DNA from 2 places in the Bacillus luti genome. Region 1 is predicted to be linked to the other one. Evidence: riboswitches for the same ligand, from Rfam matches in the RefSeq annotation. Region 1 holds a riboswitch; the other holds the start of a gene.

What was found. A riboswitch is a leader RNA that binds a small molecule or an ion and turns the genes downstream of it on or off. The one in region 1 is predicted to bind S-adenosylmethionine.
Region 2: another riboswitch for S-adenosylmethionine. It lies ahead of EUC40_RS20825 (LLM class flavin-dependent oxidoreductase); the one in region 1 lies ahead of metI (cystathionine gamma-synthase/O-acetylhomoserine thiolyase).

The regions. Positions count from the first base shown of each region.
Region 1 covers NZ_CP040336.1:1,120,119-1,137,106, forward strand. Annotated here, with positions in the region: gene EUC40_RS05770 (class I SAM-dependent methyltransferase) at 1-148, shown strand, start outside; gene EUC40_RS05775 (ArsR/SmtB family transcription factor) at 299-589, opposite strand; gene metC (cystathionine beta-lyase) at 962-2,125, opposite strand; gene metI (cystathionine gamma-synthase/O-acetylhomoserine thiolyase) at 2,122-3,234, opposite strand; SAM riboswitch class I at 3,477-3,586, opposite strand; SAM riboswitch class I at 3,789-3,898, shown strand; gene EUC40_RS05790 (bifunctional homocysteine S-methyltransferase/methylenetetrahydrofolate reductase) at 3,969-5,801, shown strand; gene metH (methionine synthase) at 5,801-9,199, shown strand; gene murG (undecaprenyldiphospho-muramoylpentapeptide beta-N-acetylglucosaminyltransferase) at 9,218-10,276, shown strand; gene EUC40_RS05805 (DUF3966 domain-containing protein) at 10,519-10,773, shown strand; gene EUC40_RS05810 (nucleoside 2-deoxyribosyltransferase) at 10,874-11,248, shown strand; gene EUC40_RS05815 (hypothetical protein) at 11,330-11,818, shown strand; gene EUC40_RS05820 (hypothetical protein) at 11,854-12,165, opposite strand; gene EUC40_RS05825 (DUF3912 family protein) at 12,369-12,584, shown strand; gene EUC40_RS05830 (hypothetical protein) at 12,672-13,064, shown strand; gene EUC40_RS05835 (L-cystine transporter) at 13,142-14,536, opposite strand; gene EUC40_RS05840 (DUF2626 domain-containing protein) at 14,644-14,886, opposite strand; gene EUC40_RS05845 (helix-turn-helix transcriptional regulator) at 15,013-15,708, opposite strand; gene comGA (competence protein ComGA) at 15,914-16,957, shown strand; gene comGB (competence type IV pilus assembly protein ComGB) at 16,950-16,988, shown strand, end outside.
Region 2 covers NZ_CP040336.1:4,098,846-4,115,833, forward strand. Annotated here, with positions in the region: gene EUC40_RS20780 (YbjQ family protein) at 1-237, opposite strand, end outside; gene EUC40_RS20785 (hypothetical protein) at 440-901, shown strand; gene EUC40_RS20790 (DUF2798 domain-containing protein) at 1,145-1,384, shown strand; gene EUC40_RS20795 (alpha/beta fold hydrolase) at 1,635-2,543, opposite strand; gene EUC40_RS20800 (hypothetical protein) at 2,984-3,622, opposite strand; gene EUC40_RS20805 (S-layer homology domain-containing protein) at 3,746-5,485, opposite strand; gene EUC40_RS20810 (DMT family transporter) at 5,732-6,628, opposite strand; gene EUC40_RS20815 (LysR family transcriptional regulator) at 6,748-7,620, shown strand; gene EUC40_RS20820 (ATP-grasp domain-containing protein) at 7,878-8,834, opposite strand; gene EUC40_RS20825 (LLM class flavin-dependent oxidoreductase) at 8,827-9,885, opposite strand; SAM riboswitch class I at 9,968-10,074, opposite strand; gene EUC40_RS20830 (hypothetical protein) at 10,331-10,537, shown strand; gene EUC40_RS20835 (sensor histidine kinase) at 10,736-12,106, opposite strand; gene EUC40_RS20840 (response regulator transcription factor) at 12,103-12,777, opposite strand; gene EUC40_RS20845 (SadB/YajI family lipoprotein) at 12,952-13,422, shown strand; gene EUC40_RS20850 (PepSY domain-containing protein) at 13,443-13,766, shown strand; gene EUC40_RS20855 (hypothetical protein) at 14,208-14,666, shown strand; gene EUC40_RS20860 (RNA-guided endonuclease InsQ/TnpB family protein) at 14,717-16,186, opposite strand; gene EUC40_RS20865 (LysR family transcriptional regulator) at 16,457-16,988, opposite strand, start outside.

The DNA of each region.
Region 1 (16,988 bases):
AGACCGGGATCCTTTTTCAGAAGCTCAAAAACAAAATCGAGCAGTTCGTTCTATGATTTTGAACGGAGGATTAGGGAGTGCCTTTGATGTTGTGATACATACGAAAGATATGCAACATTTACAGTTGAATCGGTATGTGACCATATAAAAAAACAAGACACAGTATATATTTCTGTGTCTTGTTTTTTAATACGACTGTTAATTATGTAGCATCATATATTTTCTCTCATGATATATATATATTAAAGATATGAGATGAAAAATATAGAATACGTCCTTTTTCTCTGTCTATTAGTCCCTAACCTAATAATACGCGAACGAGTTGAATAATTGTTTCGTTTTCTACTTTGTAGTAAATTTCTAATCCTTTTCTTTCACTAGAAACGATTTTAGCGCTTTTTAACTTTGCTAAATGCTGTGAAATTGTAGATTGTGGCATGTTTAAGCCAGTGTACATTGTAGAAACGTTGCTTGGACCACGCTCGATTAATCCTTTTACGATACATAAACGAACAGGGTGAGCAAGTACTTTCAATAATTCTGCATTGCTTTCATATAGTTCTAATTCTTTTTGAAAGGTTTCTAACATGTTCTTTTCCACCTCCGTGTGAGCTGTTATACCATACTATACATACCAAAAAATTAACGAAAAGAAAACAGTTGTTGCAGAAAAAAAGTCCTAAAGTAAAGAAATTGTAAGAAAAGAGACCCTGATGTAAATAAAGTAGATAAAATTGCATGGTTTTGTAAAATGACATTTTTGGGTGAAAATTTCGATGCGTTTTAAAAATTGAAAGATATAGATATATTTGTAACACAATTTTATCATGATTTTCTTATTCTTTCAAATGAATATACTAAATTTTTAAAATAATATGACAAAGGAATTATAATGATATATATAGAATATAAAACAGGTTAAAAGAAAAGAAGCTGAATGTACTCAGCTTCTTTTTTTCATTTATGCATTTACGGGTTCTTCTACATAAGAAAGGGCATTTTCGAAATCGGATATTAAATCGTTAACATTTTCCAGGCCGACGGATAACCGAAGTAATGAATTGGAAATACCTCTTTCATCACGAGCTTCTTGCGACAGTGCTGCATGTGACATTTTAGCTGGATAGGAAAGGATCGATTCGACAGCTCCTAAACTAACCGCAAAGACCGGTAATTTTACTTTTGATAAAAATTGGCGGAGTGCATCTTCTGACTGCAAAGTAAATGATAAGACCGCTCCAGCTGACGTTGCTTGTGATTGCTGAATATCAAAACCAAGATGTGTTTGTAATCCTGGATAATAGACATTTTTAACTTTAGCGTGCTCTTGTAAATAATGTGCAATTTTATTGGCATTTGCAGCGGAATGTTCGAGACGTACATGCAATGTTTTTAGACCGCGAAGCACGAGAGAACAATCTTGTGGTCCTAAAATAGCACCGAATGCATTTTGTAAAAAACCAAGTTTTTGAGCGAGTTCGGCATCTTTTACAACCGCTAATCCGGCAGTAACATCACTATGACCAGCAATAAACTTTGTGGCACTATGAAGAACGACATCAGCGCCAAGGTCAAGTGGCTTCTGAAATAATGGTGTTAAAAATGTATTATCAACAAAAGTAAGAGCGCCAATAGATTTTGCGAGTTTAGAAACCTCGCGAATATCTGTCACTTTTAAAAGTGGGTTGGAAGGTGTTTCTACATAAAAGAGCTTCGTATTCGGTTTAATATTCTGCTTTATTTCTTCTAGATTGGTCATATCAACAAAGGTATGTGAAACACCGTATCGAGAGAGCACTTCAGTTATAATTCGGTAAGTGCCTCCATATACGTCTTCTGAAATAAGTACATGATCGCCTTGTGAAAGGAGGAGAAATGCAGTAGAAATTGCCGCAATGCCGGATGCAAAGGCGAATCCCTTTGTTCCGCTTTCTAGTAAAGCGATAATATCTTCAAGAGCTTCACGAGTTGGATTCCCGGATCGGCTATAGTCATATTTTCCAAATGTATCTACATCAAATTGGTGGAATGTTGATGTATTATAGATGGGAACGTTAACAGCTCCTGTTTGCGGGTCATGTTTATATTGGTTGTGCAGTAAGAGTGTATCTATAGAATAACTCATATTCTTACACCTTCTTTTACAAGTTTAATGGCTTGCTTTAAGTCTTGAATTAAATCGTTACTATTTTCAATACCGACGGAGAATCGAAGAAGACGATTGCACACACCGTTTGCTGTTCTGATTTCTTCAGGAATATCAGCATGTGTTTGTGTTGCTGGATATGTCATTAAACTTTCCACACCACCAAGACTTTCAGCAAATGTAATTAAGGATAAAGATTGTAAGAATGGATTAACCCAGGCTTCATCTTTAAGACGAAATGAAATCATACCGCCTCTTCCTGGATAAAATACATCTGTCACACCATCTTCATTGTTTAAATAAGCAACAACAGCTTTCGCATTTTCTTCATGTTGTCTCATGCGAAGCGCTAACGTTTTCATACCGCGAATTAATAGCCATGAGTCAAATGGGCTTAAGACAGCACCAGAGGCATTATGATAATGAGCGATTTCCTCACAAAGTTCCTTTCCTTTTGCAACGACAAGTCCGCTTAGTACATCGTTATGCCCACCTAAATATTTCGTTGCACTATGAAGTACGATGTCGGCACCTTCCGTTAATGGTTGCTGTATATACGGCGTGTAGAAGGTGTTGTCTACAATAAGGAGTAGTCCATGCCTTTTCGCTACAGTTGCGACAGCGGCAATATCAGTAACTTGCATTAATGGATTAGTTGGAGTTTCTATGAAAATAGCCTTCGTTTCAGTGGTGATAGCTTTTTCGATTTGTTTAATAGATTGTGTATTTACGTATCTACATCGAACATTCCACTTTTTTTCGTGCTCAGAGAATAATCGATAAGTGCCCCCGTATAAATCTTCGGATACAATAAGTTCGTCTCCAGAGCGGAATAAAGAAAGGACGAGGAGAACAGCAGCCATCCCTGAACTACAGGCATAACCTTGTTCGCCATATTCTAAGTCCGCGATTGCCTGTTCTAAAAGACCACGAGTTGGGTTACCAGTTCGTGAGTAGTCAAAACCAGTAGATTGACCAATCCCCTCGTGACGATAAGCGGTTGAGAAATAAACAGGTGGATTAACGGTTCCTGTTGTAGTTTCGCTACGATTTCCGATTTGTGCTAGTTTTGTTTCGATAGTTGACATGTAAAAATTCCTCCTTTTTAAATTAACAATTAAGTGAATATAAAGTGAAACTTTAATCAGTGAGGGATTCATCCCCACTGATTATCAGCCCTCACCGATCGGGCTTTTACGGGCAGTTCGATTCCAAGCTAACTTCTTTGTTCCAGCTGAATTTTGAGGTGGGAATCTTACTGCCCTCAAATAGCGGGGTAAAATAAAAAAAGCCTTCTAAGAAGAAGGCTTTCGGTTTGAATAGAGTCTTCTTCTCATCTGTCAAATCGTTCACAATTTGCTGGAATTAGCACCTTATTAACAAATGTTAATGGTTGCTGAGGCGTCATAGGGCCAGTCCCTCTACCTCTCTAGATAAGAAAGTTCGTATGAAATTTTATTATGGTTTTAACTTTACAACAAAAGATAATTGAATTGCAACTTTATTTTAAATAATTTTTATTTTTCCGCAAGTGTCATTGACTTTTGCATTTGTGCATGCTAAATTTATTAAAAAATTAACAAACATTGTTAAAAGGGGAACGCATTTCCTTTTAGCTACATAAATAAAATATATAGACAAACTCTTATTGAGAGCGGTGGAGGGAAAGGCCCTGTGAAACCCGGCAACCTTCAAACAATATGTTTGAAACGGTGCTAATACCTGCAAAACGAATGTTTTGCATAATAAGAGGAGGATCGATTATGTCCCCCTCTTCAAAGTGAAGAGGGGGTTTTTATATTGATAGAAATGAGGGAGATTCGTGAAATTACTAGATTTATTATCAAAAGGAACTGTAATAGGTGATGGTGCAGTTGGAACGTTATTGCATTCACATGGTTTGCAAAGTAGTTTTGAAGAATTGAATATATCAGATCCAGATTTAATTATATCGATTCATAAGCAATATGTAGCTGCTGGGGCAGATGTAATTCAAACAAATACGTACGGTGCAAATGAAGCGAAATTACGTATGTATGGTTTAGAAAATCAAGTTACTGAAATTAATAGAGCGGCAGTAAAACTGGCGAAAGCATCTGTAACAGAAAGAAATGCAATTTTAGGAACAATTGGTGGTATGAAACATATCGGAGCTGTTACAACGACCGATATGGAAAGGGAGTTTATGCTACTTGAGCAGGCAGGTGCTTTACTAGAGGAACAGGTTGATGGACTGCTATTAGAGACTTTCTATGATGAGTTTGAATTACTTCATGCTGTTAAGGTGTTACGAAAACAAACGAATATTCCCATTGTAGCTCAATTAGCGTTACATGAGGCAGGTACGACTCAAAATGGAAATGATGTAAATGAAATATTAAAACAGATTTTAGATTATGGTGCAAATGTTGTTGGATTGAATTGCCAACTAGGACCACTTCATATGACAGAAGCCTTGAAAATGATATCGATCCCTCAAAATGGTTACTTGTCAGCATATCCGAATGCAGGTCTTCCAAATTATGTGGAGGGGCGTTACGTATATGAGGGAAGTCCAGCTTATTTTGAAGCAATGGCACCGAAATTTATTGAGCAAGGTGTTCGGTTATTGGGTGGTTGTTGTGGTACGACTCCAGAACATATTGAAAGTATGAAGCGTGCTACTCTAAATGTTACACCTGTAATAGAAAAGGACACGATTCAAAGACCGAAAGTAGTTCATACACACGAGAAACGTTCGAAAGCCCACGTTACTCTAGCAGAGAAGGCAAAGAAACAAACGACAGTTGTAGTGGAATTAGATCCACCGAAAACGCTAGACACACAGCGGTTTTTTGAAGGGGCAAGAGCGCTGAAAAGAGCTGGAGCGGACGCTATTACTCTAGCAGATAATTCGTTAGCGTCGCCTCGCGTTTCGAATATGGCGATGGGTGCATTATTAACGAAGCATGATATTCCAGTATTGACGCATTTAACGTGTAGAGACCACAACGTCATTGGACTACAATCTCACTTACTAGGTTTATCGGCGTTAGGTATGGAAGAAGTGCTAGCTTTAACTGGTGATCCAGCACGTGTTGGTGATTTTCCAGGTGCCACTTCTGTATATGATTTGTCCTCTATTGAGCTCATTAAAATGATTAAAGAAATGAACGATGGACGTTCTATTTTAGGGAAATCAATTGGTCCAGCGACAAGGTTCTCGGTCGGAGGTGCGTTTAATCCGCATGTAAGGCATTTAAAAGCGGCAGTAAAACGAATGGAACGAAAAATAGATGCTGGAGCAGAATACTTTTTAACGCAGCCGATTTATGATGTTGCTTTAATTAAAGAAGTATATGAAGCGACAAAGCATTTGGAACAGCCTATTTTTATTGGAATTATGCCGTTAGTAAGTAAGCGGAATGCAGATTTTCTGCATTTTGAAGTGCCTGGTATTACTCTCCCAGAAGAGATAAGACAAAGAATGGATGGACATGAAACGAAAGAGGAAGCAATTGAGGAAGGAATCCGTATTTCACAAGAACTAATCGATGCGGCGATGAAATATTTTAACGGCATCTATCTTATTACACCATTTCTAAAATATGAAATTACAGAACATCTTGTTAAATATGTGAGAGAAAAGCAAGAAGTGAAAGAAGGTATTAATTGATGAAATGTATAGAAGAAAAATTACAAAATAACATCTTAATATTAGATGGTGCAATGGGGACAATGATCCAACAAGAGGACTTAACTGCGGAAGATTTCGGGGGAGAAGAGTACGAAGGTTGTAATGAATATTTAGTAGAAACAAGACCAGATGTTATTTTAAAGATTCATAAAGCCTATATTGAAGCTGGAGCTGACATCATTGAAACAAATACATTTGGTGCGACGAACATTGTATTAAGTGATTATGAGTTATCTCATTTAGATGAAGAGTTAAATGAAAAAGCAGCAATCTTGGCGAAGCAAGTTGTTATAGAAAGCGGGAAGGAAGTATATGTTGCAGGTGCGATGGGACCGACAACGAAAGCGATTAGTGTTACTGGTGGTGTAACGTTTGAAGAATTAATTGAAGCCTATACGCGGCAGGCAAGAGGATTGTTGAAGGGAGAAGTTGATGTATTACTCGTTGAGACGAGTCAAGATATGCGTAACGTGAAGGCGGCTTATATTGGAATTCAAGCAGCTTTTGACGAACTAAATAAAATTGTACCTATCATGATTTCGGGAACGATTGAACCGATGGGAACGACTCTGGCGGGGCAAACAATAGAGGCTTTTTACTTATCGATAGAACATATGAAGCCATTATCTGTTGGATTAAACTGTGCGACTGGTCCGGAGTTTATGAGAGACCATATTCGTTCACTATCTGATTTATCGGAGTGTTACATTTCTTGTTATCCAAATGCAGGTCTTCCTGATGAAGATGGACATTATCATGAATCTCCATCTTCTCTCGCTGAAAAAGTGAAGCGATTTGCTGAAGAAGGATGGATTAATATTATCGGTGGTTGTTGTGGGACAACACCAGAACATATAAGAGCGATGAAATCCGCATTAGCGTCTCTTAAGCCTCGTGAACATCATGAACGAGAAGGGCATGGGGTTAGTGGATTAGAGGCATTGCAATATGATGATTCTATGAGACCGCTATTTGTTGGTGAAAGAACGAACGTTATTGGATCACGTAAATTTAAACGATTAGTAGCAGAAGGGAAATTTGAAGAGGCCGCTGAAGTCGCAAGAGCGCAAGTGAAGAAGAATGCTCATATTATTGATATTTGTATGGCAGACCCGGACCGCGATGAAATAGAAGATATGGAAAACTTCTTGGCAGAAGTTACGAAAGTGTTAAAAGTACCGATTATGATTGATTCAACAGATGAAAATGTGATGGAGCGAGCTCTTACTTATATTCAAGGGAAAGCTGTTATTAATTCAATTAATTTAGAAGATGGAGAAGAACGATTTAAAAAAGTGACGCCGCTTCTTCAGAAATATGGCGCTGCTATTGTTGTAGGAACAATTGATGAAGATGGTATGGCGGTTAGTGCAGAACGAAAACTCGAAATTGCGAAAAGAAGCTATGATTTATTGACGACGAAATATGGTATACGTCCGTCTGATATTATTTTTGATGCGCTCGTATTTCCTGTAGGTACAGGTGATGAAGAATATATTGGCTCGGCGGCCGCGACGATAGAAGGAATTCGCCTTATTAAAGAAGCATTACCAGAGTGTTTGACGATTTTAGGTGTAAGTAACATATCATTTGGTTTACCACCGGCGGGACGTGAAGTGCTAAATTCGGTATTTTTATATCATGCAACGAAAGCAGGATTAGATTACGCAATTGTTAATACGGAAAAATTAGAACGCTATGCGTCGATTCCAGAGGAAGAAAAACACCTTGCAGATGCATTATTATTTGAAACGACGAAAGAGACGTTAGAAGAATTTACAAACTTTTACCGAGTCGCTAAAAAGAAAGATGTCGTTGTGCAAGAAACGTTAACTCTTGATGAACGACTAGCAAATTATATTGTGGAAGGTACGAAACAAGGGTTACACGAGGATTTAAGTCTTGCACTTGAAGAAGGTAGGAAACCTCTTGATATTATTAATGGTCCACTTATGACAGGAATGGATGAGGTGGGACGATTATTTAATAATAATGAATTGATTGTTGCTGAAGTACTGCAAAGTGCTGAAAGTATGAAAGCAGCTGTAAGTTATTTAGAGCCTCATATGGAATCTAGTGACAGTGCGAAAAAAGGGAAAGTATTATTAGCGACTGTTAAAGGGGACGTACATGATATTGGGAAAAATCTTGTTGAAATTATTTTATCGAATAATGGATATGAGATTATTAATTTAGGAATCAATGTTCGCTCAGATCGAATTGTTCAAGAAGTACAAGAGAAGAAGCCTGATATTATAGGGCTTTCTGGTTTGCTAGTAAAATCAGCTCAACAAATGGTAACGACTGCAGAGGATTTACAAGCGGCGGATATTGACATTCCAATTGTTGTAGGCGGAGCAGCGTTAACGAGAAAGTTTACAGATAATCGAATTTCGCCCTCCTATAAAGGGCTCGTATGTTATGCGAGCGATGCGATGACAGGTCTTGATATTATTAATAAGCTTCAAAAAGAAGAAGAGCGTGAGAAGATGAAGCAGGATAAAAAGGAACGTCATCTTCATATCGTAACAAAAGAAGAGAAGAAAGTAGAAATTCCAGTAGTAATTGAGCCATTACCAAAATCAGAGGTTATCGTGCCTGATTCAACAAAACGAATTGTATTACGGGATATTCCTGCCCTCCATCTTGCTCCATTTTTAAATAGACAAATGCTACTTGGACATCACCTTGGATTAAAAGGAAATGTGAAGAAGCTGTTGAAAGAAGGGGATAAAAGAGCGCACGAATTAAATGATTTAATAGACGAGTTATTAGTGGAAGGACAATCTTGGTTAAAACCGAAAGCAGTGTATCAATTCTTCCCAGCGCAAAGCGACGGACAAAATATTGTAATATATGATCCAGAAGATCATACGCGTGTTATAGAGCGTTTCACATTCCCAAGGCAAGGAAAAGCACCGCATCGTACTTTAGGTGACTATTTAAGACCAATTGGAGATGAAATGGACTATGTTGCTTTCCTATCAGTTACTGTTGGGGAAGGCGTTCGGGACATTGCTGAAGAGTGGAAGGCGAAAGGTGATTATTTACGCAGTCATGCCATTCAATCGTTAGCGCTTGAATTAGCAGAAGGACTTGCTGAAAAAACACATATGCTCATACGCGATCGCTGGGGTATTCCAGATTCACCAGAACTGACGATGGAAGAACGCTTCCGTACAAAATATAGAGGGATACGCGTGTCATTCGGTTATCCAGCATGTCCAGAACTCGCAGATCAAGAAAAGCTATTTCGCTTAATTCATCCAGAAGAAATAGGGATTTCATTAACGGAAGGATTTATGATGGAGCCAGAAGCATCTGTAACGGCTATGGTATTTTCTCACCCCGAGGCAAGATATTTTAGTGTATTATAGTCTAGAAGGGGGAGACGTATGAAAAAAATAGTCTTTACAGGTGGCGGTTCGGCAGGGCATGTAACACCTAATTTAGCCATTATCCCGCATTTACAAGAACAGAATTGGGATATTTCTTATATTGGTTCTCATCAAGGAATTGAGAAAACGATTATAGAAAAGGAAGGTATTCCGTACTATAGTATTGCGAGCGGGAAGCTACGCCGTTATTTTGATTTGAAAAATATAAAAGATCCTTTTCTTGTAATGAAGGGTGTTATGGATGCGTATGTAAGGATTCGAAAACTAAAACCGGATGTGATTTTTTCAAAAGGTGGTTTCGTATCTGTACCAGTCGTAATAGGTGGATGGTTAAACAGGGTACCAGTTTTATTACATGAATCTGATATGACGCCAGGACTAGCAAACAAAATTGCGCTCCGTTTTGCTTCGAAAATATTTGTTACATTTGAAGAAGCTGCGAAACATTTACCGAAAGAAAAAGTAATATATACAGGATCTCCTGTGCGTGAAGAAGTGCTAAGGGGAAATCGTGAAAAAGGTTTAGCATTTTTAGGTTTTTCGCGTAAAAAACCAGTTATTACAATCATGGGAGGAAGTTTGGGCGCGAAGAAAATTAATGAAACAGTTCGAGCCGCGTTACCAGAACTTCTAAAAAAATATCAAATTGTTCATCTTTGCGGAAAAGGTAATCTTGATGAAAATTTACAAAATAAAGAAGGATATAGACAATTTGAATATGTACATGGAGAGCTGCCAGACATATTAGCGATAACAGATTTTGTTATTTCACGTGCGGGCTCTAATGCCATTTTTGAGTTTTTAACATTGCAAAAGCCGATGATTTTAATTCCATTATCGAAATTTGCGAGCCGTGGAGATCAAATACTAAATGCAGAGTCTTTTGAAAGACAAGGATATGCTTCCGTATTATATGAAGAAGATGTGACTGTGAACTCTCTTATAAAGCATGTCGAAGAGTTGAATCTGAATAGTGAGACGTATAAAACAGCACTAAAAAAATATAATGGAAAAGAAGCAATTAAAACAATCATTCAACATATTTCAGAGGCATGATGAAACAATCATGTCTCTTTTAGTAGGATGAAAGATTCCAAGAAATGATATTTTTATGTTACAATAAAGTGAAACTTTAATCAGTGGGAGGTTCACCCCCACTGATTATTAGTTGAACCAATCGGGCTTTTACGGGCAGTTAATCCCCCACCTAACTTCTTTGTTTTCGCTGAATTTTGAGGTGGGGGTCTTACTGCCCGTTAATGCGGGGTAACAAATGGTTAATAGGGAAATTCCAATTAATGAAGCGTGAAAATACGAATGGATTAGGAGTGACTGTGTTGGAGCTAAGTCTCTATGAAAATACTGCACTTATTATATGCTTTGTGTTGTACGTTGGTAGTGTTATTGTTTATATCTCAAGGAAATTTTCGCAAGAAAGAGAGCTTGAAAAATCAGAAATAACAGCTGAACTAGAAATGTTAGCTGATGAAAGTTATAAAAAACAAAAAATAAAAGAAGATCATGAAGCATCCCATCATTTAAACGCAAAATAAGTTTTAAAGATGGGGATTTTTTTTGAAGTCGTTTTTTATTATGTTTATAGCAAGTAACGCTAAAAGGAGTTTCCCGTACATAATGAAGGAGTGTATATAAATGAATTTTTATATCGCCTCAGGATTCCAAAATAAACATCTTGTCCGTTCGATAGCAAATGAACTAAAAAGTGAAGGATGGTCCCATACATATGATTGGACAAGAAACGAAAGAGCAGTCAATCAAGAGCAGTTAAGAGAAATTGGTCAGTCAGAAAAGAATGCTATTAAAGAAGCCGATGTCTTTTTACTTATATTAGATGGCGGAAATGGAAGTCATACAGAGTTTGGAATGGCGATTGCGCTAGAGAAACAGATATATGTATATCATGAAGGCAACCCGCTGCAAACAACGTTCTATCATTTGCCAGAAGTAAATATTTTTGAAGGAGATGCAGTTGCATTTGCATCTCATGTTATGAATCATGTGAAATAATAGTAACTGCCTAAAAGGTTATAAAAGTGATCTTTTGGGTACAGTGATGATAAGAAACGTATATAAAGGAGTTTACATAATATGAAATTAGAAAATGGATGGGAAACGAGCTTTTTAGAAGTCGTACAAAAGAGTGAATTTAAGAAAGATGCGCTTCTTAGTCAATTGCTTTTTGCAGATAACGAAGAAGTAGAAGAACTTGTTGATGATTACGGATACGAAGAGATTATTGAACGCGAACATGACGATGAATTAGCAGAAGTGTTAGGGGAAGAACTGTTCAGTGAGATGGAGAGGTACGTATTTTTATCTTCACAACAAGAAGAGAAACTCATTTCATTCGTAAATGGATTAGGTTTTCATGTACTAGATTGGATCGTGCTTCTTGAAACAGAATTTGGTATTGATAGTGCAAACTTTACGTCGGACGCCGTGAAAAAGTTAGAAAAGCGCTTTAGACAATTTCCACATATAGAGGATAAGACAATTTTTGATATGACATTTGGAGAAGCAATGGATGTATTAGAGTCCATTACAGGATTACAACTGAAAGAAAAGATGAACGCATAATGTAAAAAAGAACGTGAGGCTATCACGTTCTTTTTTTACATTATAATAATTTTGTCATCTAGTTTTGTTTGTCCGCTAAGAAGTGCGTTTAAATATTCCACTTTTCTTATACAGGCTTGTATATGTCTTTCAACCTCTTGTAACTCTCCTTGGTGATGCGTTTCAATTGGATGAATTTGCACGTTGAATTTTTCAAATTGACTACTATATGTTATTTCTGCATAGCCGCTCATAATATCGGTTTCGTTATGAAATAAAAATTGCTTCGTTTTGTCACAGAATGATACATCTTGAAATCCATATACTTTTAATGCTTCAATTACTTTTTTAATCATTTTTGTATTCATTTTTTAACCCTCTTTACGAAGTTCTACTTATGTATTATAACATAAAAAATTACATAGAAAGCGCTTCCAAGTGTATTTTATTATAAACTTTACGTTTCAATCATAAAAATGAAACAAAGAAAAAATAATTGTAATGAAGAGAGGATTCTTTTATTGTTCCGTCATATATATAGAGAAATAGTGCAATAAAAGAGGTGAGGATCTTGAACTTTGATATTGTAGGACAAAAAGCATATATAAAAGATGGGCCGCATCGGAACCGAATTGGAATTGTAAGAAAAAACGAAGAGCAATTAAAATCACACTTTGTTATTGTAATTGGAGAACAAAGTATTGATGTGGAGCTAAAGGATATCGTGCTAGTTGGAGTGGACGTAGGACAATTTCATACATGGTGTGAGCAAAATGGTTATTTGTAAAAGGGACGGGCTGTGAGATAATGAAATCTATTTGAGAAAAGAGAATATGTTATTGTATTCTCTTTTTCTATGTGTAAGGAGACAAAAATGAAGTATAAAGAACGAGATTTGACATCGGAGCTAAAAGAGAAAATTCAGTGTATGGAGAAGGAAGTAGAGCGAATATCACTTAAACTTTCTAAAGAGTATTCGCATTTATACATAGAAAAAAACATGGAATTAGAAATGGGATTTGCAAGAGAAAAAGAGAATCCCTTTGAGGTGGATTATTATTCATCAGTTGCTATAGCTATATTAGATGAAGAAAAAGAGATGATTGGATTTCACAACATTCCAATTTGGAAATGCGAAAGAATCTTTTTAGGAATGTCAATTCAATCAAGCATTTTGGGGAGTAAGAAAGTAGGGGAACTTGTTGATGAATCTTGTTATGAGATTGAGGAAGAGTTAAAAGGGCGACTAAAAGAATACTTGGAATGATAATTCTCAAGATACGATGTATAAAGGGAGAACGGAATAAAAAGACGCTAACAATTGTATGTTAGCGTCTTTTTTTATTATGAAGCAATTTCACCAGTTTTTGTATCATCTTGATTGTACGTATCTTGATCTAATTCACCAAGCCATTTACTAGAAATAAGACCTGCTGTCATAGAACCGCTTACGTTAAGAGCTGTACGACCCATATCGATTAATGGCTCAACTGAGATAACAAGAGCGACAATACCGATTGGTAAGTTCATTGTAGATAGTACGATTAATGCTGCGAATGTTGCACCGCCACCAACACCGGCAACACCGAATGAGCTAATTGCAACGACAGCGATTAAAGTTAAAATAAATTGTGGTTGTAATGGATCGATTCCTACAGTTGGAGCGACCATCATTGCAAGCATTGCTGGGTAAATACCTGCGCAACCATTTTGACCGATAGATACTCCGAATGAAGCTGCGAAGTTAGCGATTCCTTCAGAAATACCAAGTTTTTCTTTTTGAGCTTCAATATTTAATGGCATTGTACCAGCGCTAGAGCGTGATGTGAATGCAAATGTTAATACAGGGAATACCTTTTTCAAATATTGAATTGGATTTAAGCCAGATAGAGTGATTAATAATAAGTGAATAACGAACATTACGATAAGTGCTACATAAGACGCTAATACGAAGTTACCAAGTTTTAAAATAGCATTTATATCACTACCGGCAACTGTTTTTGCCATAAGAGCTAATACGCCGTATGGAGTAAGGCGTAAAATTAATGTTACCATGCGCATTACGATTGCATATACAGCATCAAGCATCTTCTTAAATAGCTCTGCTTGTTCTGGGTATTTCCGTTTTACACCGATAAAGGCGATACCGATAAAGGCTGCAAATATTACAACCGAAATTGTTGATGTAGGACGAGCGCCTGTTAAATCAAGAAATGGATTTGTAGGTAACAGTTCTAATAATTTATCTGGAATTGTTGTCTTTTCAATTGAAGTAAATCTTTCTTCAACTAATTTCAGACGAGCAGATTCTGCATCACCTTGTTGTAGGCCTGTTGCTGATACATCAAATCCTGCACTTGCAGCGATACCGACAGCTGCAGCAATTCCAGTAGTAAGAATTAAAATTCCGATAATAAGACCACTAATTTTACCAAGATTTTTCGTTAATTGTAATTTTGTAAATGCTGAAATAATAGATACTAAAATAAGTGGCATAACGATCATTTGAAGTAATTTCACATAACCGCTACCGATTAAGCTAAACCAAGTATTTGATTCAATAATTACTTTAGAAGTTGGCTCATAAATAAATTGTAATATAAGACCGAAGATAATTCCGACTCCTAAAGCAGTAAATACGCGTTTATTAAAAGATACATGCTTACGTTGCATATAGTATAATACGCCAACTAAGATGAGCATGACTGCAACGTTAATTCCAACAAGCAGTGTATTCATGTTGATTCCCCCTAATTCCAATCTGTTATATAGAATATAAGGCAATAAAACCTATAAGTCAACTAGGGAATTGCGGAATTAAAAAAAAGATGGCAAAGTGCCATCTTTTAATGTCCAGCTCCAGGGACGAGTAAAAACGTCGTGTAGTATGTAAATCCAATGAAGAAAACGGTTAAATATGCCCCGAATACGTATATATACATACGCTCTGTTAATTTTAAATAACTTAAAAGTACGAAGAAACCTGTTTGTCCTAAAAATAGTAGTGCGGTCGGGTGCATATCCCCTACGTAAAACATAACCGAGAAAATTCCAGTCCAAAAGCCGAGAACGCGAAACATGCGCTCCATGCAATCTCCCTCCTTTTCTAGAAAAAGTAAAACCTCTCTTCATTATAGTTTATTTTTCTTACTATTGTAAATATTCGTTCATATAAAAAAGAAGCCAATTTCACTGGCTTCTTTTTTATATGAGATTTAAATAGACATTTTATAATTACAAGATTTACATCCATCTAGTAAACTATCGTGCCGAGTTAATTCCATGTTAGGGAATAGGATTTCAAAAATCCCCTTCATCATATCTCCATGCATATTACAAATTTCAGTCGGGTGATGAACGGCAACTTCTTTAAATGGACAATTGTGTACATCATAGAAAATTGTTGTTCCATCTGGACTTAATTCAAATGCAGGGGATAAGCCAGCTGTTGAGAATGCTTCTTTTGCGATTTGAACTTTGTGTTCTACAGTTAAAGCATCTTCACTCACATTTAAACGCTGCATATGTTGTTGCATTAATTCCATTCCGAATTGTTTTCCTGTTTCGTATAGCGCTTTTTCACCAGCAGCTCCAAGGCTAAGTAGCGAATTGAAAGCTATTTTTGCTAATAATTGATAATCACGGAATGGAAATTGTAATTGGATAACATCTTCAGACAATACATATAGTCTGCTTGGTCTTCCGCCTTTGCCGGTTTTTTTTGTTTCTGATTTTAGCATATGAACATCTTCTAATTTAGATAAATGTAAACGTGCTACGTTCGGATGAATCTCAAATTCATCTGCAATTTCTTGTACTGTTACGTAACTATGTTTTTGAGAAATATATTTATAAATGTAATAACGAGTTGGGTCAGATAATACGCCTGTAATTTTTAAAGCTTGTTCCATGAGGATCTCCACCTTTATCACTTTATCCAAGATAATAACATTATAATACAGATAAACATGCGTATAGGTAATTTCAGACAATAATTCAGAAATTGTTCATAATTTCACAAACATATTTTTCCTTTTTAATCTAATGAAAATGCAAAAGTTCTAATTTTTCTTGTGTGATTTTTCATGCTATATACATAGTGAGGAGGGAAAAATGATGAATGGAATTGAAAGTTTTGCGAATACGATTTTGAAAGAAGCATGTAGGGTACAAGCATCGGATTTACATATTGTACCCCGGCAGAAGGATGTAGTGGTTCAACTGCGTATAGGGAAAGATTTAATGACGAAACAATGCATTGAAAAGGAATTTGGAGAAAAACTTGTTTCACACTTTAAATTTTTAGCATCTATGGATATAGGGGAGAGGCGGAAGCCACAAAATGGTTCATTGTATCTACAAATTGATGGGCAAGAAGCATATTTACGCCTTTCAACACTCCCAACAGTATATCAAGAAAGTCTCGTTATTCGTCTTCATTTACAAGCATCTGTTCAGCCATTATCTCATCTTTCGTTATTTCCAAGTACAGTTAAAAAACTGCTCTCTTTCTTACATTATTCTCATGGATTACTCGTATTTACTGGGCCGACTGGTTCTGGGAAAACAACAACAATGTATGCATTATTAGAGGTAATTAGAAAAAAGAAAACACGCCGTATCGTTACACTGGAGGATCCAGTTGAAAAGAGAAATGATGATTTATTACAAATTCAAATTAATGAAAAAGCAGGGATCACATATGAAGCTGGTTTAAAGGCAATTTTACGTCATGATCCAGATGTTATCTTAGTGGGAGAAATCCGTGATGAAGAAACAGCGAAAATAGCTATAAGGGCAAGTCTCACGGGGCATTTAGTAATGACGACATTGCATACCAATGATACGAAAGGAGCGATACTGAGGTTTATGGATTATGGCATTACGAGGCAAGAGATTGAACAATCTTTATTGGCTATAGCTGCACAGCGACTTGTTGAATTGAAATGTCCATTTTGCAAAGGGAAGTGCTCAACTGTATGTAAATCAATGAGGCAAGTAAGACAAGCGAGCATTTATGAGTTGTTATATGGACATGAGTTAAAACAAGCGATTAAAGGAGCGAACGGAGAATATGTTACGTATAAGCATGAAACAATAGAATCTTCAATACGAAAAGGATACGCTTTAGGGTTTTTAGAAGAAGATGTTTATGTTTAAGAAAACATGGCGTTTAAGTGATCAAGTAGTA
Region 2 (16,988 bases), 2.2 Mb from region 1:
ACCAACGATAGCGTTCGCACCTTTTTGTTTTGCAAGTTCTTTCATTTCATCCATTGCGATATCACGAGCTTCTTTAAGTTTGCTTTCATAAGAACCAGCACGACCACCGACAACATCGCGAACTGAAGCGAATAAATCGCGGACAATATTTGCACCCATAATAGCTTCACCATTTACAATATCGATATACTCAATAATCTCTTTACCTTGAATTCCAGACGTTGTTGTTACAATCATGACTGACACGCTCCTAATAAATTGTAGTTTTGATTAGCTTTCTTATGTCTTTATTATGACATGGAAAAAGTATCTAATCTATTGAATTACCTTACATGAATGTGACAATTTTGTAAGAGTAATATATTATTTTCACCATTTTCTTACAATAACTGCACAAATTAACAGAAAATTGTTATAATTGATGATAAGGAGGGATAACATGAAAAAAATTACTTATGTATGTGCTCTAACCGTTCTATCTTTCACTTTAATTGGTTGTACAAGCACCTCGGCTACAGATAAACCTTCACAAGCTAAGCAAGAACATACACAGACTACCTTTCAATTAAACTCCGCAAATATTACAGACATTGAAATACTTAGCACAATAAATAACAACATTTCAAAATCTCAAACAGACAACGAAGAAATGATAAATTCTATCGTTTCAGCAGTTCAAAAAGGCACTCCTAAAACAATTACACTTGATCAAAAAAAGCGAGAATCTGCGCATTCTACTATTACCGTTACATATAAAGATGACGCAAAAGAAGAGTTTCTTGTTTGGGTTGATAATAAGGAGCAAATTACAATTGTTAAAGATGAGAAGAAAGATAGGGTTAAAGGTGTGACAGTACAAATTAAAGACCTTAAAATGATGAAAGATTTTTTTAAAATGTAAAAAGGATCTCCTTTAAGGGGATCCTTTCTCTCTTCATACAGCCTATCGAATTCTGCTCCTTATCATCCAAAGCAGAAATATTAATTATATATTATGAAGACGTTTATTTACTCTGTAGTTATATAACAATTGTTGCTATTGCAGAAAAGTACAACAAGCTGGACAACCTAGATTTCAAACTGTAAGATTAGATGTTGGTAAAATTAAATACAGCAAAGCATATATAGAAAATAGGTGTTAATTTTGAAAATCAATAAAAAATTTGAACCAATAATTTTTAATATCTTTATGATTTTAGGTATATCTAGTATTATCTCTTTCGTCATGGTTTCAATGAATGTTGGGTATACAGCTTTATTTCTCAAATCATGGATAAAAACTTGGGCAATTGCTTTCGTGCTTGCATTTTTAGCTTCTAAATTACTACCCTTTGTAGTGAAAAGGATAATGAAAGTATTCACATTTGTTGAGAAGGATGCTTAAAAATAAATTAAATTAAAAGAGATAATCATCACAAAACTTAACCTAGTAAAGTAATATACGTAAAATATTTCAACTCGAAGGAAGGCACCTTAAAGGTTGTCTTTTCTTTATATGTTAAAAAAGCTCGCCTATTTCCGTAGGCGGGCTTTATCTTTATTACACAATATGAAAGTATACTCTCTTTTTCTCTGAAATTTTATGTAATTATACATATTCATGAAAATAGAAGAAGTAAAATTGTCATTACAACTTAGTTATCATTAGAATATTTTTCTACAAAATCAAGGATTCTAGCATTAACCTCGTGAGAGAACTCACCATTGATTGCGTGAGATGCATTTTTCCAATTAACTATATCAATATCTTTCACATATTTTTTCCCAGTTTCAACTGCTTTTGCCGAATTGTGCATTGTACTTTTTTCAGCCATTAATGCAAGTACTGGAATATTGATATTTTTTAAATCTTCTTTACTCAATAGATCGGGCGCTGGCGTTTTCAGTTTATAGTTACGCATACCCGATTCGATTAACTTAGCGATCGGCTCATCGTCATTTATTTCTGCTCCTCCAGAAACATAGCTTAACATCTTTTCTCTTATAAACTTAGGTACAATAGGAACGGAAGCTGGAATAGATGCTAGAATCATCTTTATGGATATTTGCGCAAATACAAAGACTGGGTCCAATAAACTAGCCGTAGCAATATGCTCAGGATTATATCTAGCCAAGTTCATTGTTGTCCAACCTCCAATGGAGACACCCACGATATGCACTTTTTCTAAACCTAATCCTTCAATTACTTCATTTAGCCATTCTGCTTGTTGTTTTTGGTTTTCAATCACCTTCGTTTGCATACTCATTCCAGGTTCACCGAGTAAGTCTATCGTATAAACAGGTCTTTTCTCCCTTAGCCCTTCTAAATTTGGGACCCACATTGGAGTAGATGCACCGCGTCCAGGGAGTAAGAGTATTGGTTCCTTATGTTTGTTTTCTTCTTTAGTAAAGTAGTAAGCACGAATTGTGCCATATTTAGTTTTTATATCTTTCGTTTCGTTAGGTTTTGGAAGGAGTGCCATTGATTCATCGTAGGCAATTTGAAAATCTTCCTTCCCTTTTTCGGATATAAAGTGACCAATCTTATTATCATCTCTCTTCATTTGAATTCCTCCTTTCTACAAATATATGGATGAACTTTATCTATATACTCATGGTAATCATCCATTGAAAATATATCTTCTTTAAGGCAAAACTCCCATTTAGCCAAAAGAAAAAGACACCCTAAGGTGCCTTCCTCCGACTTGAACCATCTTAATTTTAATAATATGTATCGGACTCCCATCCAACTATTATTTTACTATGTTAAGTTGTTTTTGTTTATTGAGAAATACAATAGTTTATTTATACTGGTCGTCTGTATGAGGTATTTTTGTAGTCCATACAGCGATTTGCAAAAGAACAATTGCGGTGATACCACCTAAAAGTCCTTGCTTATCCCTTAATCTTAGCTTCAAGGTTAGACTGCATATGTCAAATGCAGGAATAACTGTATAACTCATAACAAAAAAACGCTACCTTTTTAAAAGATAGCGTTTTTGTATTACCCTTGCTTATTCTTCGCCTTCATTTGCTCTTCATAAACAAACTTCGCTGTCATAAAGTCATTCGGAAAATCTTTCAATGCATTCTTCATCACGTTCAATTCTTCTTGTGATTTAATTTCAATACCGTTTAAGAAATCAAATGCTTTTGATTGTTCATCTGCAACAAAGTTTTGCGTCATATAATCATTTTGGAAATCTTGCTTCGCTTTTTCTTTCACTTTGTTCATTGCATCTGTTTTATTTATACTTTTCACAGGATTTGCAAATGCGCCTGTAGGTTGCTCTGGTTTAGGCTCTTCTTTCTTTTCCGGCTGTGGAGCTGGTTGTTGTGGTTCTTGCTTTGGTTGTTCTTGTTGAACTGGTTGCTGTGCTACTTGTTGCTCTTTTTTCGCTAATTCATCTTTTAACTTCTTAACTTGCGCATCAAGAGATTTATTTTCAGTTTCTAATACACTCTTATCATTTTTTAGCTTTTGCGTTTCTTCAAAATGCTCATCTACTAATTTATTGTACTCTTTCTCCGTGTACATTTTTTCACTAGTTGATGCCGTTTTCCCTTTCGTAACAACTACATTAATAATCACAAGTAAAACTACAATTCCTATTAACGCAGCAAAAATCTTCTTTTTGTTCATTATTAATCCTCCAAAATGTAAAATTATCAAAGTCATCATAACAGATATAGTTATGTTCTTTTGTCACGTTTTGTCGAACTAAAATAATAAAAAAGCACCTAAAATAGGTGCTTTTTCTCATTCTCAATACATAAACGTAATCGTCACTAAAGAATACCCTTCTTTCGCGTTATACGGCTCCGCTTTATAAGAAACACGGTTGGACCCTTTCGGATAACCAATTTCTCCAATTGCCTTTTTCACATCTTGCAGTGCACCGTTCATTGATTGCTTGTAAAGTACTTCTATCTTTTCTGGCTTTGCACTATAACGCTGCTGCATTTTATTTTTTAATTCATTATAGTTATTTGCGATGTATTCATTTCCTAAATAGTTTAACTTTGTATCTTTTAATATTTGCTGATATACAGGAGTTTTCGTGCTACCTGCCGCAATTTTATTTGTTAATGTACTATAATAGTTCGTTGTAGCTTGCGGATAGTCACTTCTGCTCCACTCATGATTTCTTGCAATTTGCTCATCAGATAAGTTGAAGTATGAATACGTTACGCGGCCCTGTTCATCTGGCACTGGATCATCGAATGTTGTATCGAGGTGATACCATTTGTTTTCGATTTTCACTATATTCCAAGCATGGGGTTGTCCATCACCAGTTCCTGTTACGAAATGATTTTCAATACCGGCTTCTTTTAATAATTGATAGGTTAATAGTGCGTAACCTTGGCAAACCGCAGAACGATTAACGAGTGCTTCATATGCTGTGTAAGCTTTATAAGACGTATCGTAAGAAACATGTTTTACGACATAATCATGAATCGCCTTCACTTTCTCGTGATCATCCATCCCTACTTGAATAATAGAAGAGACAATTGCCTTCGCTTGTTTCATTACATATTCCGTTTGCTCTTTCGTTTCGCGATATGTAATCTTTAACGTAAACGTATAATTTCCAGGCGATCCAGAAATGCCGTATGAAACATTCGATCTATTATAATTTGTATACTCATTTTTACTTGCCACTTCTTTATACGCATTAAAAAGTGTATTCATCACTTCTTTTGAATTGCTATTTTTCGTTTTATATGGAATTGTAATGTCCGTTTCGTATGCATTAATACGCTTTTGTACATCCTCTTTAAATGCTGCTAATAACGCCGCATCTCCTGTATCTTGCACCGCAACCGCAGGCTTTTTATAGTTCAAAGTATTATATAAAAACTGCGCATATTGTTCACGTTTTACCACACCGTATGGCTCAAATTTCCCTTCACCTGTACCAGATGCAATCCCGTTTGACTGCACGGCGCTAATCGCATTTCCGCCCCAAAAATCGTTTGGAACATCGCTAAATGTATGTTTTTGTGTCGCCGAAAGATGAAAAGCATTCGTAAGAATTTGCGCCATTTCTGCACGATTCACAGGAGCTTTCGGTCTAAAGTTCCCTTTCTCATCCCCTTTAAATACCCCTGCCTTCGTTAACATTAAAATTTCCTCAGGGAACATCGTAGAGTTTTGGTTAATATCGCCATAAGGATTATTAAACTTAGATCCATCTTTTAATATATAAAGAGAATTATTGCTACTAAAATTTCCACCTTGTTTATTCGGAAGCATAACACGATACACTAAAGCCGCTACTTGCTCCCTCGTCGCAACATCTCCAAAACCAAATATTCCATTTCCATAACCTGAAATAATATTTTTACTCGCTAAATCTTTAATCGCCGGATACGACCAATGGGATGTCGGCACATCAGAAAAAACACCTGCTTCAGCAGCCTTCACATCACTGCCATTTGTATATAATAAAGCACCACCTATAAGTGATAATGATGTAATTGATTTTAATAGTTTTGTATACATAATGTCGTCTCCCAATACGTCTTCTATTTTTGTGGTTTTTTGTCGAAAAATCTAAAAGACTATGACAAGACACATTATACAATTAAAAGTTTTTAGGGGATATATTAAATTTTAAAATATGCAAAAATTCATATTGTTATAGGAGTTCATGGTGATATTATGCTGTTTTATTTGTAAATACATAAATAATAAGGGAATATAACATTCAAAAATCATTGGAATAAAGCGAAACTTCACTCAGTGGTACTACTCTGTACATTTCACGTCTCTCTTTTTTACTTTAAATGAATGTTTTCGCTTCACTTTTATCTCAGCCAGTATAACACCACTAAGAATAAGCAATGCTCCAATATACCCTTTGAGTGGCAATACTTCGTTCATGAACAGGTAAGCGAATATTGCAGAAAATACAGGTTCTAATGAAAAGATGAGTCCTGTATGTGTCGGTGTTGTGTATTTCTGCGCCATCGCCTGAATAATGTAGGCAAAAGCACTGCAGACAATGCTTAACACCAGTACAGCGATCCAACTTTCTTTAGTGGATGGAAGTTGCGGCTTTTCGAAAATCAGGGCAAAGAGTATGCCAAAGCCTCCTGCAAATCCCAATTGAAGAATACCAAGCTGCAATGTATTGGCAACTTTAGCCGCCCTCCCGGTGACAATAATATGAAAAGCATAAAAGAAAGCGGCGAGTATACAGAGTAAATCTCCAGAATTAAGTGTTAATTGATTATTCAAAGTCAGTAAGCCAATACCTGTCATTGCAACAAGGGAACTAATGATTAGTCTATAACTTAGTCGATCTTTGAACAGAACGATAGATAATAAAGGAATAAAGATTACCGTCAAACTGGCTAGAAAACCGGCATTTGAAGCTGATGTTGTTTTTAAACCTAAGATGACTGAAGAAGATACCACAAATAGTAAAAACCCCAGAATAAAACCATATCTTAGAGTAACAAAATGAATTGAACGAAATTGTTTACAAAAAACAGCGACACAAACCAAAAAAGCAATACCAAAGCGTAATGCAACAAGAGAAAATGAAGGAACAGTTTCCAATCCGACTTTCATAAAAAGATAGGAAGAACCCCAGGTCATTGTAACAACTAAGATCATAAAATCAGCTTTTATAGGTTTCATTTTTAGTTCCCCTTTTCAGATTTATGTACATAGTATAATTGTGATTGAAGTATTAGTAAATTGAATATATTTAATGCTATACTTGAACAAAATTCATACATAAGAAAGTAGGAGATTCGATGAGTCTGACTAAGTTAGAAATTTTTCTGAAGACGGTTGAAATGGGAAATTTATCAAGAGCAGCAGAAGCACTGAATGTAACTCAGTCAGGTGTCAGCCATGCGATCAGGAGTCTTGAATTAGAGTATGGGTTTCAACTGCTTTCTCGGAATAAAACAGGTATTCGATTAACGGAAAATGGGAACCGTGTTTTAACGCATGTTCGTGAAATAGTAAACCATAATGAGCGACTGAAGCAAGCTGTTGCAGAGATTAATGGCATAGAGGCGGGAACCTTGCGCATTGGCACCTTTACAAGCGTGTCCACTCACTGGCTGCCTGCAATCATACATCGATTTCACTTAGAACACCCTCGAATTGAAATCAAATTAATGGAAGGAGATTATGGCACGATTGAAACGTGGATTCAACAAGGAGTGATTGACTTAGGTTTTATGTCACTACCGTCTTCAAGCCATCTAGAATCTATCCCACTAAGAAAAGATCGAATGCTATGTGTACTCCCTAAAGATCACCCGTTAAGTAAACAATCCACGATTCGGTATGCTCAGCTTGAGAAAGTGCCTTTTATTATGCCTGCTTCTTCGTGCGGTTACGATGTTAGGAAAGTATTAGAAACGGCTCGGGTTCATCTCAATATTCAATTTGAAACCGGCGATGATCATGTAATTGTCGCGATGGTGGAGAATGCACTTGGGATCAGTGTCATGTCTGAACTTGCATTACAAGGACAAAGCGAAAATGTTACGATTGTAGAATTGGAAGACAGACCTACACGATCACTTGGACTGTCGCTCACTTCAATTAAACACGCATTACCAGCTGCAAAACGGTTTATCGAACATACCCAAAAATGGCTGGATGGAGAGTAAGTATATCGGCAATCAAAACAAAATCAACAGTTCAGGAATGATTTGATTGTTACGTTTTCTTATTCTAATTGTTATAGGGATATTGTGCTACTTTACTTGCGAATATATATAAAAGAGAAATACAACATACAAACAGCCAAAGTTCCTCATTGAAACTTGGGCTACTTCTTATACTTTTCGTTCTAGTGTAAAAACCATCAGGACTTGGCCATACGATCACTATAACTAAAAAAGGATTTTCACTAGAACCTTATCTATTATTTAACTGATTCTACTTGTTTTTCTAATTCTATTCCAAGGAATTTAGCAAGCTCAAGCATGCCAAATTGACTCGCTACAGACTCTGCATCAGAATTATAGTTTGTGTTTGTATTAATATCATACGTATAAATTGTTCCATCCGAGCTGCGAATAAATTCAATACCAGCAACAGTAATTTCATTTTCTTTCAAAAATTCTTTGTACTGTTCAATGATTGGCTCGTGGAAGTCCGATATAATTTCAAATTTTGTTGGCGTCTCTTTCTTACTCTCTTCTCCTACTGGGCAAAAAGCATCTTGAATCGAGCATGCATCTGCTGGACAAAGCTCGAATCCTTCTGATGTATCTACTTTAACTGCATATACAAACTGGCCGCCTACAAACTCACAACGTGTAATATATGGTTCTGGCGCTTCAATATATTGCTGGATTAAAGTAATTCCATCAATCGGTTCTTCAAACGCCGGACCGTCCAAATATTGTTCTAAAGCATTAATGGAATGAAACAGTTGAACACCAAGGCCTTTCCCTGCGCGGTTATGCTTTGTAATGAACGGTACTTCCCCTAACTCCCTTGCTGCTTTTACTATATGATCACGGCCAACAGCACCAATTGTTTTCGGCACTTGTATCCCAAATTTTCTTAATGCTGCATATTGATTTAATTTACTTACTTCAAGGCGTAACGCTCGAGACCCGTTAAATACTGTTCGCCCGTATCCCTCTAGCCAAGCAAGAACACCTTCAGTCAATTCAGGTGCATATCGATGTCCTCTCGTATGTGAAGAGGCACTCATGCGGCTATAAAAAACACCTTGGGGAGGCTCTTGTTCTAACGGAAGTGTTCCTTCATTTAAAAACCATTCCTCATACGGTAACTCCAGTTCTTCCAACCTTTTCACCAAATGATCCGTCCATTCCTTATTCTCATGTAATATGTAAATTTTACTCATTTGTAATCAATTCCTTTCTTTTTGCTTCAACTAATGGCATCACTTTTTCAGAAAATCGTTTCATCTCTTCAAGCTGTGGCGAAAATTGTAAAAGTAATAAAGTAACACCCACTTTTTCAAAAGCGAGTATCCTTTCTGCAATTTTCTCTGGTGTTCCAATTAAATTAGGACGTAACCCGCGATTAGATACAGAATAATCATTGAGCTTCACTTGCTGTTCCAAATGCGATTTACTAATAAAGTCTTGGTAACCCGCATAACCTAAAGCATCGTCTTTCACATCCGTTATGCGTCTCCATTCTTCTAGTGCCTCTTCTTCTGTATCACGACAAATGACGTAAGCCGCAAGCCCGAATGACTGTAATGGCTCCTCTGTGACTTTCTTTCTACGATTCTTCATATCTTCTATTTTCACAGATACTTCTTCCACTGTTCCCCCGTGCATTACATATGCATCCACGTGATTTACAATGACCTCTTTTCCTCTCTCACTCTCACCACCTGCATAAAGCTTAATGCCTTGTTTCTGCACCGGTTTTGGACTTAAATGTGTATGATGAAGCTCATAAAAGTCCCCTTTATAAGAAAACTCTTCTTCTTTCCAAAGTTCCTTCAAAATTGTTACAAATTCCTCTGTGCGATCATATCTTTCATCATGTGCGGTAAATACTCCGCCATACTGCCTCGCTTCTTCTTCCCACCATGCTGAAACTACATTCAATGTAAAACGGCCATTACTTAATTGATCAATATTCGCTGCCATTTTCGCTGTAACTGCTGGATTGTGAAAACCGGGTCTTACAGCTGTCATGATTTCTAATCGATCCGTTACTGCAGCAAGTGCTGCCGCAGTTGTCCACGCTTCTAAACTTGGTGCTGACACACCTTTTATATCATTTAAGTTTAATTCTGCAATAAGTGTTGTTGAAAAACCTAATTGCTCTGCCGCTTGCGCTGTTTGTTTTGCATACTCAAACGTAGGCGGCATAGATTCATCATCTACATTTCGAAGCCATCCCCCAAAAATCGGTAACCAAAAACCATACTCCACTACATACTCCCCCTTCATCTCTTAGCCATAAAAAAAGCTACTCTTATTCAAATAAGAGTAGCCTTCTTGACTAATTGAACCGCTCTTATCTTTCAGGTGTTTCTTCACCTGCAGGAATTGGCACCTTTCGTCTCACACGAGGTTGCCGAAGTTTCATAGGGCCCGTCCCTCCACTTCTCAACATAAGAATTGTTTGATTTTCATTCATTATAATCGTCAGAATAATAAAAATCAATTTTTAATACTTATTTTTCCGATACACATTAAACGATATGTGGGAAATCATATTGTTATAGAGATTTATAGGGGTATTATATTGTTTTACTTACGAATATATAAAGGGGTATGTTGTATCATGTCGAAAACATCATTTATAACTAAGTTGCTTTACTTCTACCGTAAAAATACACCAAAATAAATATCAACTTCAAGAGGTGTGAATACCATGAAAAATAAAAGATGTGACAATTGTGGTTCTACTAATTTTAAAGAGGGACGAGTTGGAAACGCCTATCATGCGTATGTTTGCGACGATGAACATAGTAGGTTCTTTTCAGGAGGAAAGAGTTCAAAACTATTAACCACATTTTGTTTAGAGTGCGGTGAAGTAAAATCTTTTAGAGTGGAAAAACCGGAGAAATTTAAAGAATAAAATACATTCAAGACCCTCAAATTCTGCTGTAAAGGATCTTCTTTCTCGTTTCGTGTAGCCTATTAAAACACTAAACACCTTTTGAATGCCCTCCATTGATTAAATTCTTTCCAAACATACAATTAAACAACGTGAATTCCATAGTTATTAGGAATTCACGTTGTTTTAGTTTTTTTATATCGCAATTTAACCCTTATACTATCGTTTTTCAATCGGTAGTTTAAATGTAAAAGTACTGCCTTCCCCTAATTTACTTTCAACGGTAATTTCTCCTCCGTGTAGTTCGACAATCCATTTTACCATCGACAATCCTAAACCTGTGTTTCCAATGTTTGAAGATGTTCGTGCTGCATCAACTCGATAGAAGCGTTCCCATATTTTCGTAATATGTTGCTCGCTGATGCCTATACCATTATCGGAAACTTTACCTATTATGTTTGTTCCATCACGGAACAGTTGTATATTCACACTACCATTCGCTTTGCCATAAGCAATCGCATTCGTTAGTAAATTCATTAATAAACGCATCATCAACGTTTGATCTGCTTTAATAAACAGGTCTTCCTCTATATTTGTTGTTATATCAATCGAGGCTTCTTGAACCATTAATGAAAGCTCTTCTACAACGATTTCCGTTAATTCACTCATATTGATACATTCAAATTGAAAAGTATCATGCTTTCCTTGGTCAACTCGTGCTAATAATAAAAGTTGCGAGATTAACGAGGACATTTTACTTGATTGCCTTAAAATCACTTCTAAAGATTCTTCCATTTCTTTCGGATTATTCCTCTGCGATAAGGCGTATTCGCATTGGGAAATAATAACAGATGTTGGCGTTCTTAATTCATGAGATGCGTCAGATGTAAATTGTTTTTCACTTTCGAATGACTTCTCCAATCGCTCAAACATGTTGTCAAAGGTTTGTGCTAAATGATAAATTTCGTCTTTCGATGAACCTTGTAAATTAATTCTCTTCGAAAGGTCTTTACCATCACCAATTTCACTGGCTGAATCACTCATTTGTTTCACAGGTCGAAACGCTCTTTGTGTAATAAAATATCCTCCCACTGCCGCAATGAGAATAAGTAATGGGAAAGAGATGAGTGTTACCACAATAAGCGTATTCATCGTTGATGATAATTGGTTCATCGTCATTATTCCACGAACCCAGACTTGCTCATCGCCGTCTGCATTATGGAGAAAATCATATACTATCCATTCTTTATTACCATTTTTAATAGTTCGTATTTCATCGGATTTAAGCGATACCTTTTTATTAAAGCCGGCCGGACTACTTCCTGCCAGTAGCTCACCTTGCTTACTATAAATGAGAAGATTTACTCCATCTTCTAAAGTTTCAAACTCATCGTCAATCTTTAACTGTCCATGCTTATATTTGATATCTTCAATGCTTTCTTTTACTGTGCTCTTTAATTGATTTTTCATATTAAAAAGTACAACTTTATCTGAAGAAGTTAAAATAAAAGCTAACACGAGTGCCATAATAATTACAACTAACCCCGTATACCAAAGGGTTACTCTCATTTTTATTGATAGTTTTTTCATGATTCTACTCGCAATACGTAACCAGTGCCTCGTACCGTATGAATTAACTTCGTTTCAAACTGGCTATCAATTTTTTTACGAAGGTATCGGACGTAAACATCAATAATATTCGAGCCGCCTTCATAGTCGTAATTCCACACATGTTGCTCAATCTTATCTCGTGTCAACACAACTTCTTTATTACGAATCATATATTCTAAAATAGCAAATTCTTTACTGGAAAGATTGATAACTTGGTCTCCCCTTGTTACTTTATGCATATTGCAATCCACCACTAGGTCAGCGATTTCAAACACATTAGATGTATTCCCTGTTTTTCTTCGCATTAACACTCGAATTCTTGCTAATAGTTCATCAAAAGCAAACGGCTTTACTAAATAATCGTCCGCACCTAAGTCGAGTCCTTTTACGCGATCATCAATTGTATCTTTAGCTGTAAGAAGCAAGACAGGAGTTGTATTATTGTCTGCGCGTAATCTTTGTAATACTTGTAAACCATCTATTCCGGGAATCATAATGTCAAGCACAATCAAGTCGTAAGTAGCCATACTTATATAATCCAAGGCATCTTCTCCACTCCCACATCCATCGACACTATAATGTTCTGCATGCAATCGTTTTACTAATATATTTTGTAAGTCTTGTTCATCTTCGACAATAAGAACTCGCATTAACATTCTCCTTTTCTTCTTATTAATATGTATCACTATAATTCCAAAACATTAAAGAAAGATTAGAAGCTATTTAATTATATCATTTTATTTTTTCACATTAATCTTCCTTTAATGTTTGTTCAGTAATATAAAGGCAAGGATAAGATGCTCAATTAAAGGGAGGAAAACATAGTGAGAAACTGGATGATAATTGGAGCAATGTCTTGTTTATTCTTAACAGCTTGTTCTACTCAACCTGATAACAATACAGAAGTACAACAATTAAAAGTCGAAAATGATAAATTACAAAAAGAGGTTGCTCAACTACAACAAGAACCAACTAAAACAGAGCCTGCTACGAATGATACGAAGCAAATACAAGATTTCAAAGATGAGGTCTCATCTATTATAGAAAAGGCAAATAACACGAAACCAGTTGGAACAAAAGAAGATGACTTAAATACGTACTTAGCAGCAAAAAAAGAAATTGACCAATTAGATGACAAAATAGACCTATCTGATAATCAGCTAGAAGCAGATTATCGCGCTGGAACGATAACTGTTGAACAATATCAAACGCAAGAAAGAGAACAAGATATACTGGAAGATCAATTAGAGCACGCAGAAAATGCACTCGAAGCAAGATTTGGAATAGATGATTAATCATTAAGGAGTGAATGAAAATGTTAAAACATAAAAAGAAAATCATAATAAGTGTAATTTCTATTTTAGTAATCGGTATCGCTATTGTTGGTGGATACTTTGGTATGGGTTACAATTATGCAAAAAAGAATGACAACTACACAGAAAAACAAGTTCGTGAAATTTCTTTAGCTCATACAAATGGGGAAATTATTAATGTGAAAAAAGAATTCGAATTAGAAGATAACAACTTAACACAATCTCAATTTGAATATGAAGTAGAAATCAAGACACTTGACAATCTATTGAATGTTTTAAAAGTTAGCGCTAGAACAGGCACAATAGAAATCGATCACGAAGATTAAAAAATATAATGAAGCAACGTGAATTCCATCTTTAAAGGAACTCACGTTGCTTTTTTTAAAACTATTCTCTCCTTATTTATAAACATACATATCTTTAACCCTTTCAAAATGATGAAACGCGGATAAAATTCCTCTTTATGAAATTTCCCTCTGCTTAATCCGTTATTTTTGTTACATGTTTATAGTTATACAGTAACTATTTAATTTTATTAAAGTTTGTTTTATTAAAAATTAATAAAATTTGAATATTCTATTTTCTACCAAATTGTATTACAATATGAATTGCTAAGAGACAAGATATTCTTTTTATAAAAGCTTCTGCTTACTTACCAGAAATAGAAAAATTCTGTTCGAAGTCCAACAACGCTCATCCTATATAACTAATACACGTAGTGTTGTAACTTTACATTCTAATTTAGAAATTATCAGGTGGTGTCGGTGATGTTTGAGTTTCTTTTAATTAAAGTCTTATTTACTATTTTCTTCATTAGCCTAATCGTGTTAATCAGTATAATATGGGCTAAAATAGAAAAATTTCTGGACGATACTGTATTTAAAAACGTTTCTGAGAAATCTAGGTATACAGTAACTATGATAATTGTTATGGTGGTCGAATTTGCTATCATAGTCATTACTTCATTCAATTGGGGATCTTCTATTATTGATACCCTCTTTTTCGGCAGTATTATTTTGTTCTGTTGCATATGGTTAATACCTTATTTTGTTACTCAGCAACAAAACGTTGCTAAAGTTATGGATAAGCATTTTAGTGGCGGAGTAGATTTAGGTGCAGTCCAAGTTCATCGTGCAAAACTTTCTGCATTTAATCTAGGAAGCATTGTATTTTCTATAGTTGGAATTATTGTGCCTATTTGTTACTACTTTAAATACTTTTTATGAACACTCCCCCACTTAGCAAAGCTTGAAGTGGGGGTTTCTAACGTTTCGACCTAACGGACGATTAACGTCAGGGGAGTTAACACATTAGCGAGCTGTTTCACGCCTAACCCCTCTATCCCATTTGTCCATGCATTTGGGATTACTTTTCGTAAAATGTTAGCCGCAGCATTTACATCTGCATGAATTAAAGTTTTATTTGCTGAACGATATATGCCGCGCTTTATTCGTTTTCCTGAAAAAGTTGTATTTTGGTCATTTTCTCCATACGTTGGAATGAAGTCGTTATCCAGAAAACTTGCTTTCGATGTATATGATTCTTCAGTTACAACAACTTGAATGCCTACAGCATTTGCTTTGTATGTAATCATTTGAATCAATAAACTATGTGGGATATGACAAAACGATTGGTTATTTCTTTTTCCCATATTCGTTTCTTGTTTCCAACTTTTGTTTTGACCAATAACGATTTTACAAACTTCTTCTTCTTGAGCTAGTTTTACGATATGGTGACTAACTTTATGGAAGACGTCTTTTATTTTCAAGTAACGTTTTTGATGAAGTTTTTCTATCCTTTTAGAAGTAAAAGGCCCTTCATTCGTTTGTTTTCCATTTCTAAGAACGCTTGTAAAATGACTCTTCATTTTGTTGTAATATTGATTTATGCTTTTGACATGTTTGCCCTTAACAAGCACAGGTTTCATACCTGTGTTTGTTACGATGGTTGCAAGGTTATCAATCCCTAAATCAATACTCATATAACGAGCATTCTCTTCAATAATTTGTTGTTCAGAAGGAACATCAATTACCAATTCCACTACATATTCATTGTATTTTGGAATCACACGAACTTGTTTCAGTTTACCTTCAGTGAAACCTAGTTTCCCAATATTTAATTGTAATTTCGTCTTTGGAAACTTTAAAAATCTACCGTTTTTAATGATGCAATCTTGGTTTGTATACAGAATCTCTTTTTCAGAAGAACGAATATACTTTGGAATCCTAGGCGTTCCAGCATATTTGTTTGGATTCTTTTTATAGTCTTTTAAACTAGCAAAAAAAGATTTCCAATTTTGGAACAAACCTTTCATGATTGACTGGCTACATTGCGTAGGCAAAGCTCGATAATCATTTTGAATCATAGCCTTAAATAGTGCATCTAGAAAGTTGTAATCTACATAAGGTTTTTCAAAATTAGGTTCTGAAAACAAATTACATGTAATCTCTTTCTGTTCTTCTTTAGGTTTTACTTTCTCTTTCTCCAATTTCTTCTGATAGGCAAGAAGTTGTGTGTCATTCATCTTACCAATATTTTTATGAATATGATCCAGAACTTCTTTTTGCAAAGGCTGCAACTCTTTTTCTTGTGTTAATCCAGTGTACACCTGGCGTATATAAAAGTTTGTAGTGTTGTACATATTCTTAGCGTTATGACAACATTCTTGAAAATAAGAATACATACGATGCCCTTTTTTAATCCAGATTTGAAGAGTTTTATAGTTTGATGGATTTTCCTTTGTCATTTTATTCACCTCCTTGTTAAGGATATTATAGCAAAAAAAGAACGTATGTTTTGGTTTTTTCTTGAAAATAAAATATTTCTTTCGATTCACCTCACCACCTTCACTTACGTTTAGAGGTGGGAGTCCTCTCGAAAGGCATGATAGAGGTTTAATGGTAATTTTTCATTATCATGTACTACAGGGTTAACACCTTCATTAGCTGATGCCTGCTGTTTTAATCTTAGTTTAAACTTTTCGCATAGTAAAAAGACATTCTTTATGAATGCCTCTTTACTTATTTTTTAACTCGGATCCCGTTTCCTTAAAATTCTTAATAAGAAAGTCAATGAAATATCTACTTGCTATAGGTAATACCCTTTTGTCTTTATAGGCTAAACTTATTGTTCGCCTAACAGATGGGGAGAGTGATTTTGATACAATATTATACGGACACCTATCTAAAACAAGTTCTGGTAAAATTGATATACCAAGACCTTGTTCAACCATAGACATAATTGCATAATCATCATGTACTCGGTATTGTATGTTAGGTTCAAGAGAATTTTCTTCAAAGAGGGTTAATGCTTCATTTATTTCCCCTTCATTTAAAAGTATATAGGGCTCTTCTATTACTTCTTCCAATGAAATTTTGGTTTTAGGTGCTAAACAATGATTTGCTGGCAAAACGACAAGCATTTCATCTTCTAGCAATGGAATGCTTGTTAATTTAGATACAGCTTCTGGATTAACAAAGCCAAAGTCTACGACTCCTTCTTTAATCCAATTACAAATAACTGTATATTCTCCTTGGTATATATCAAAA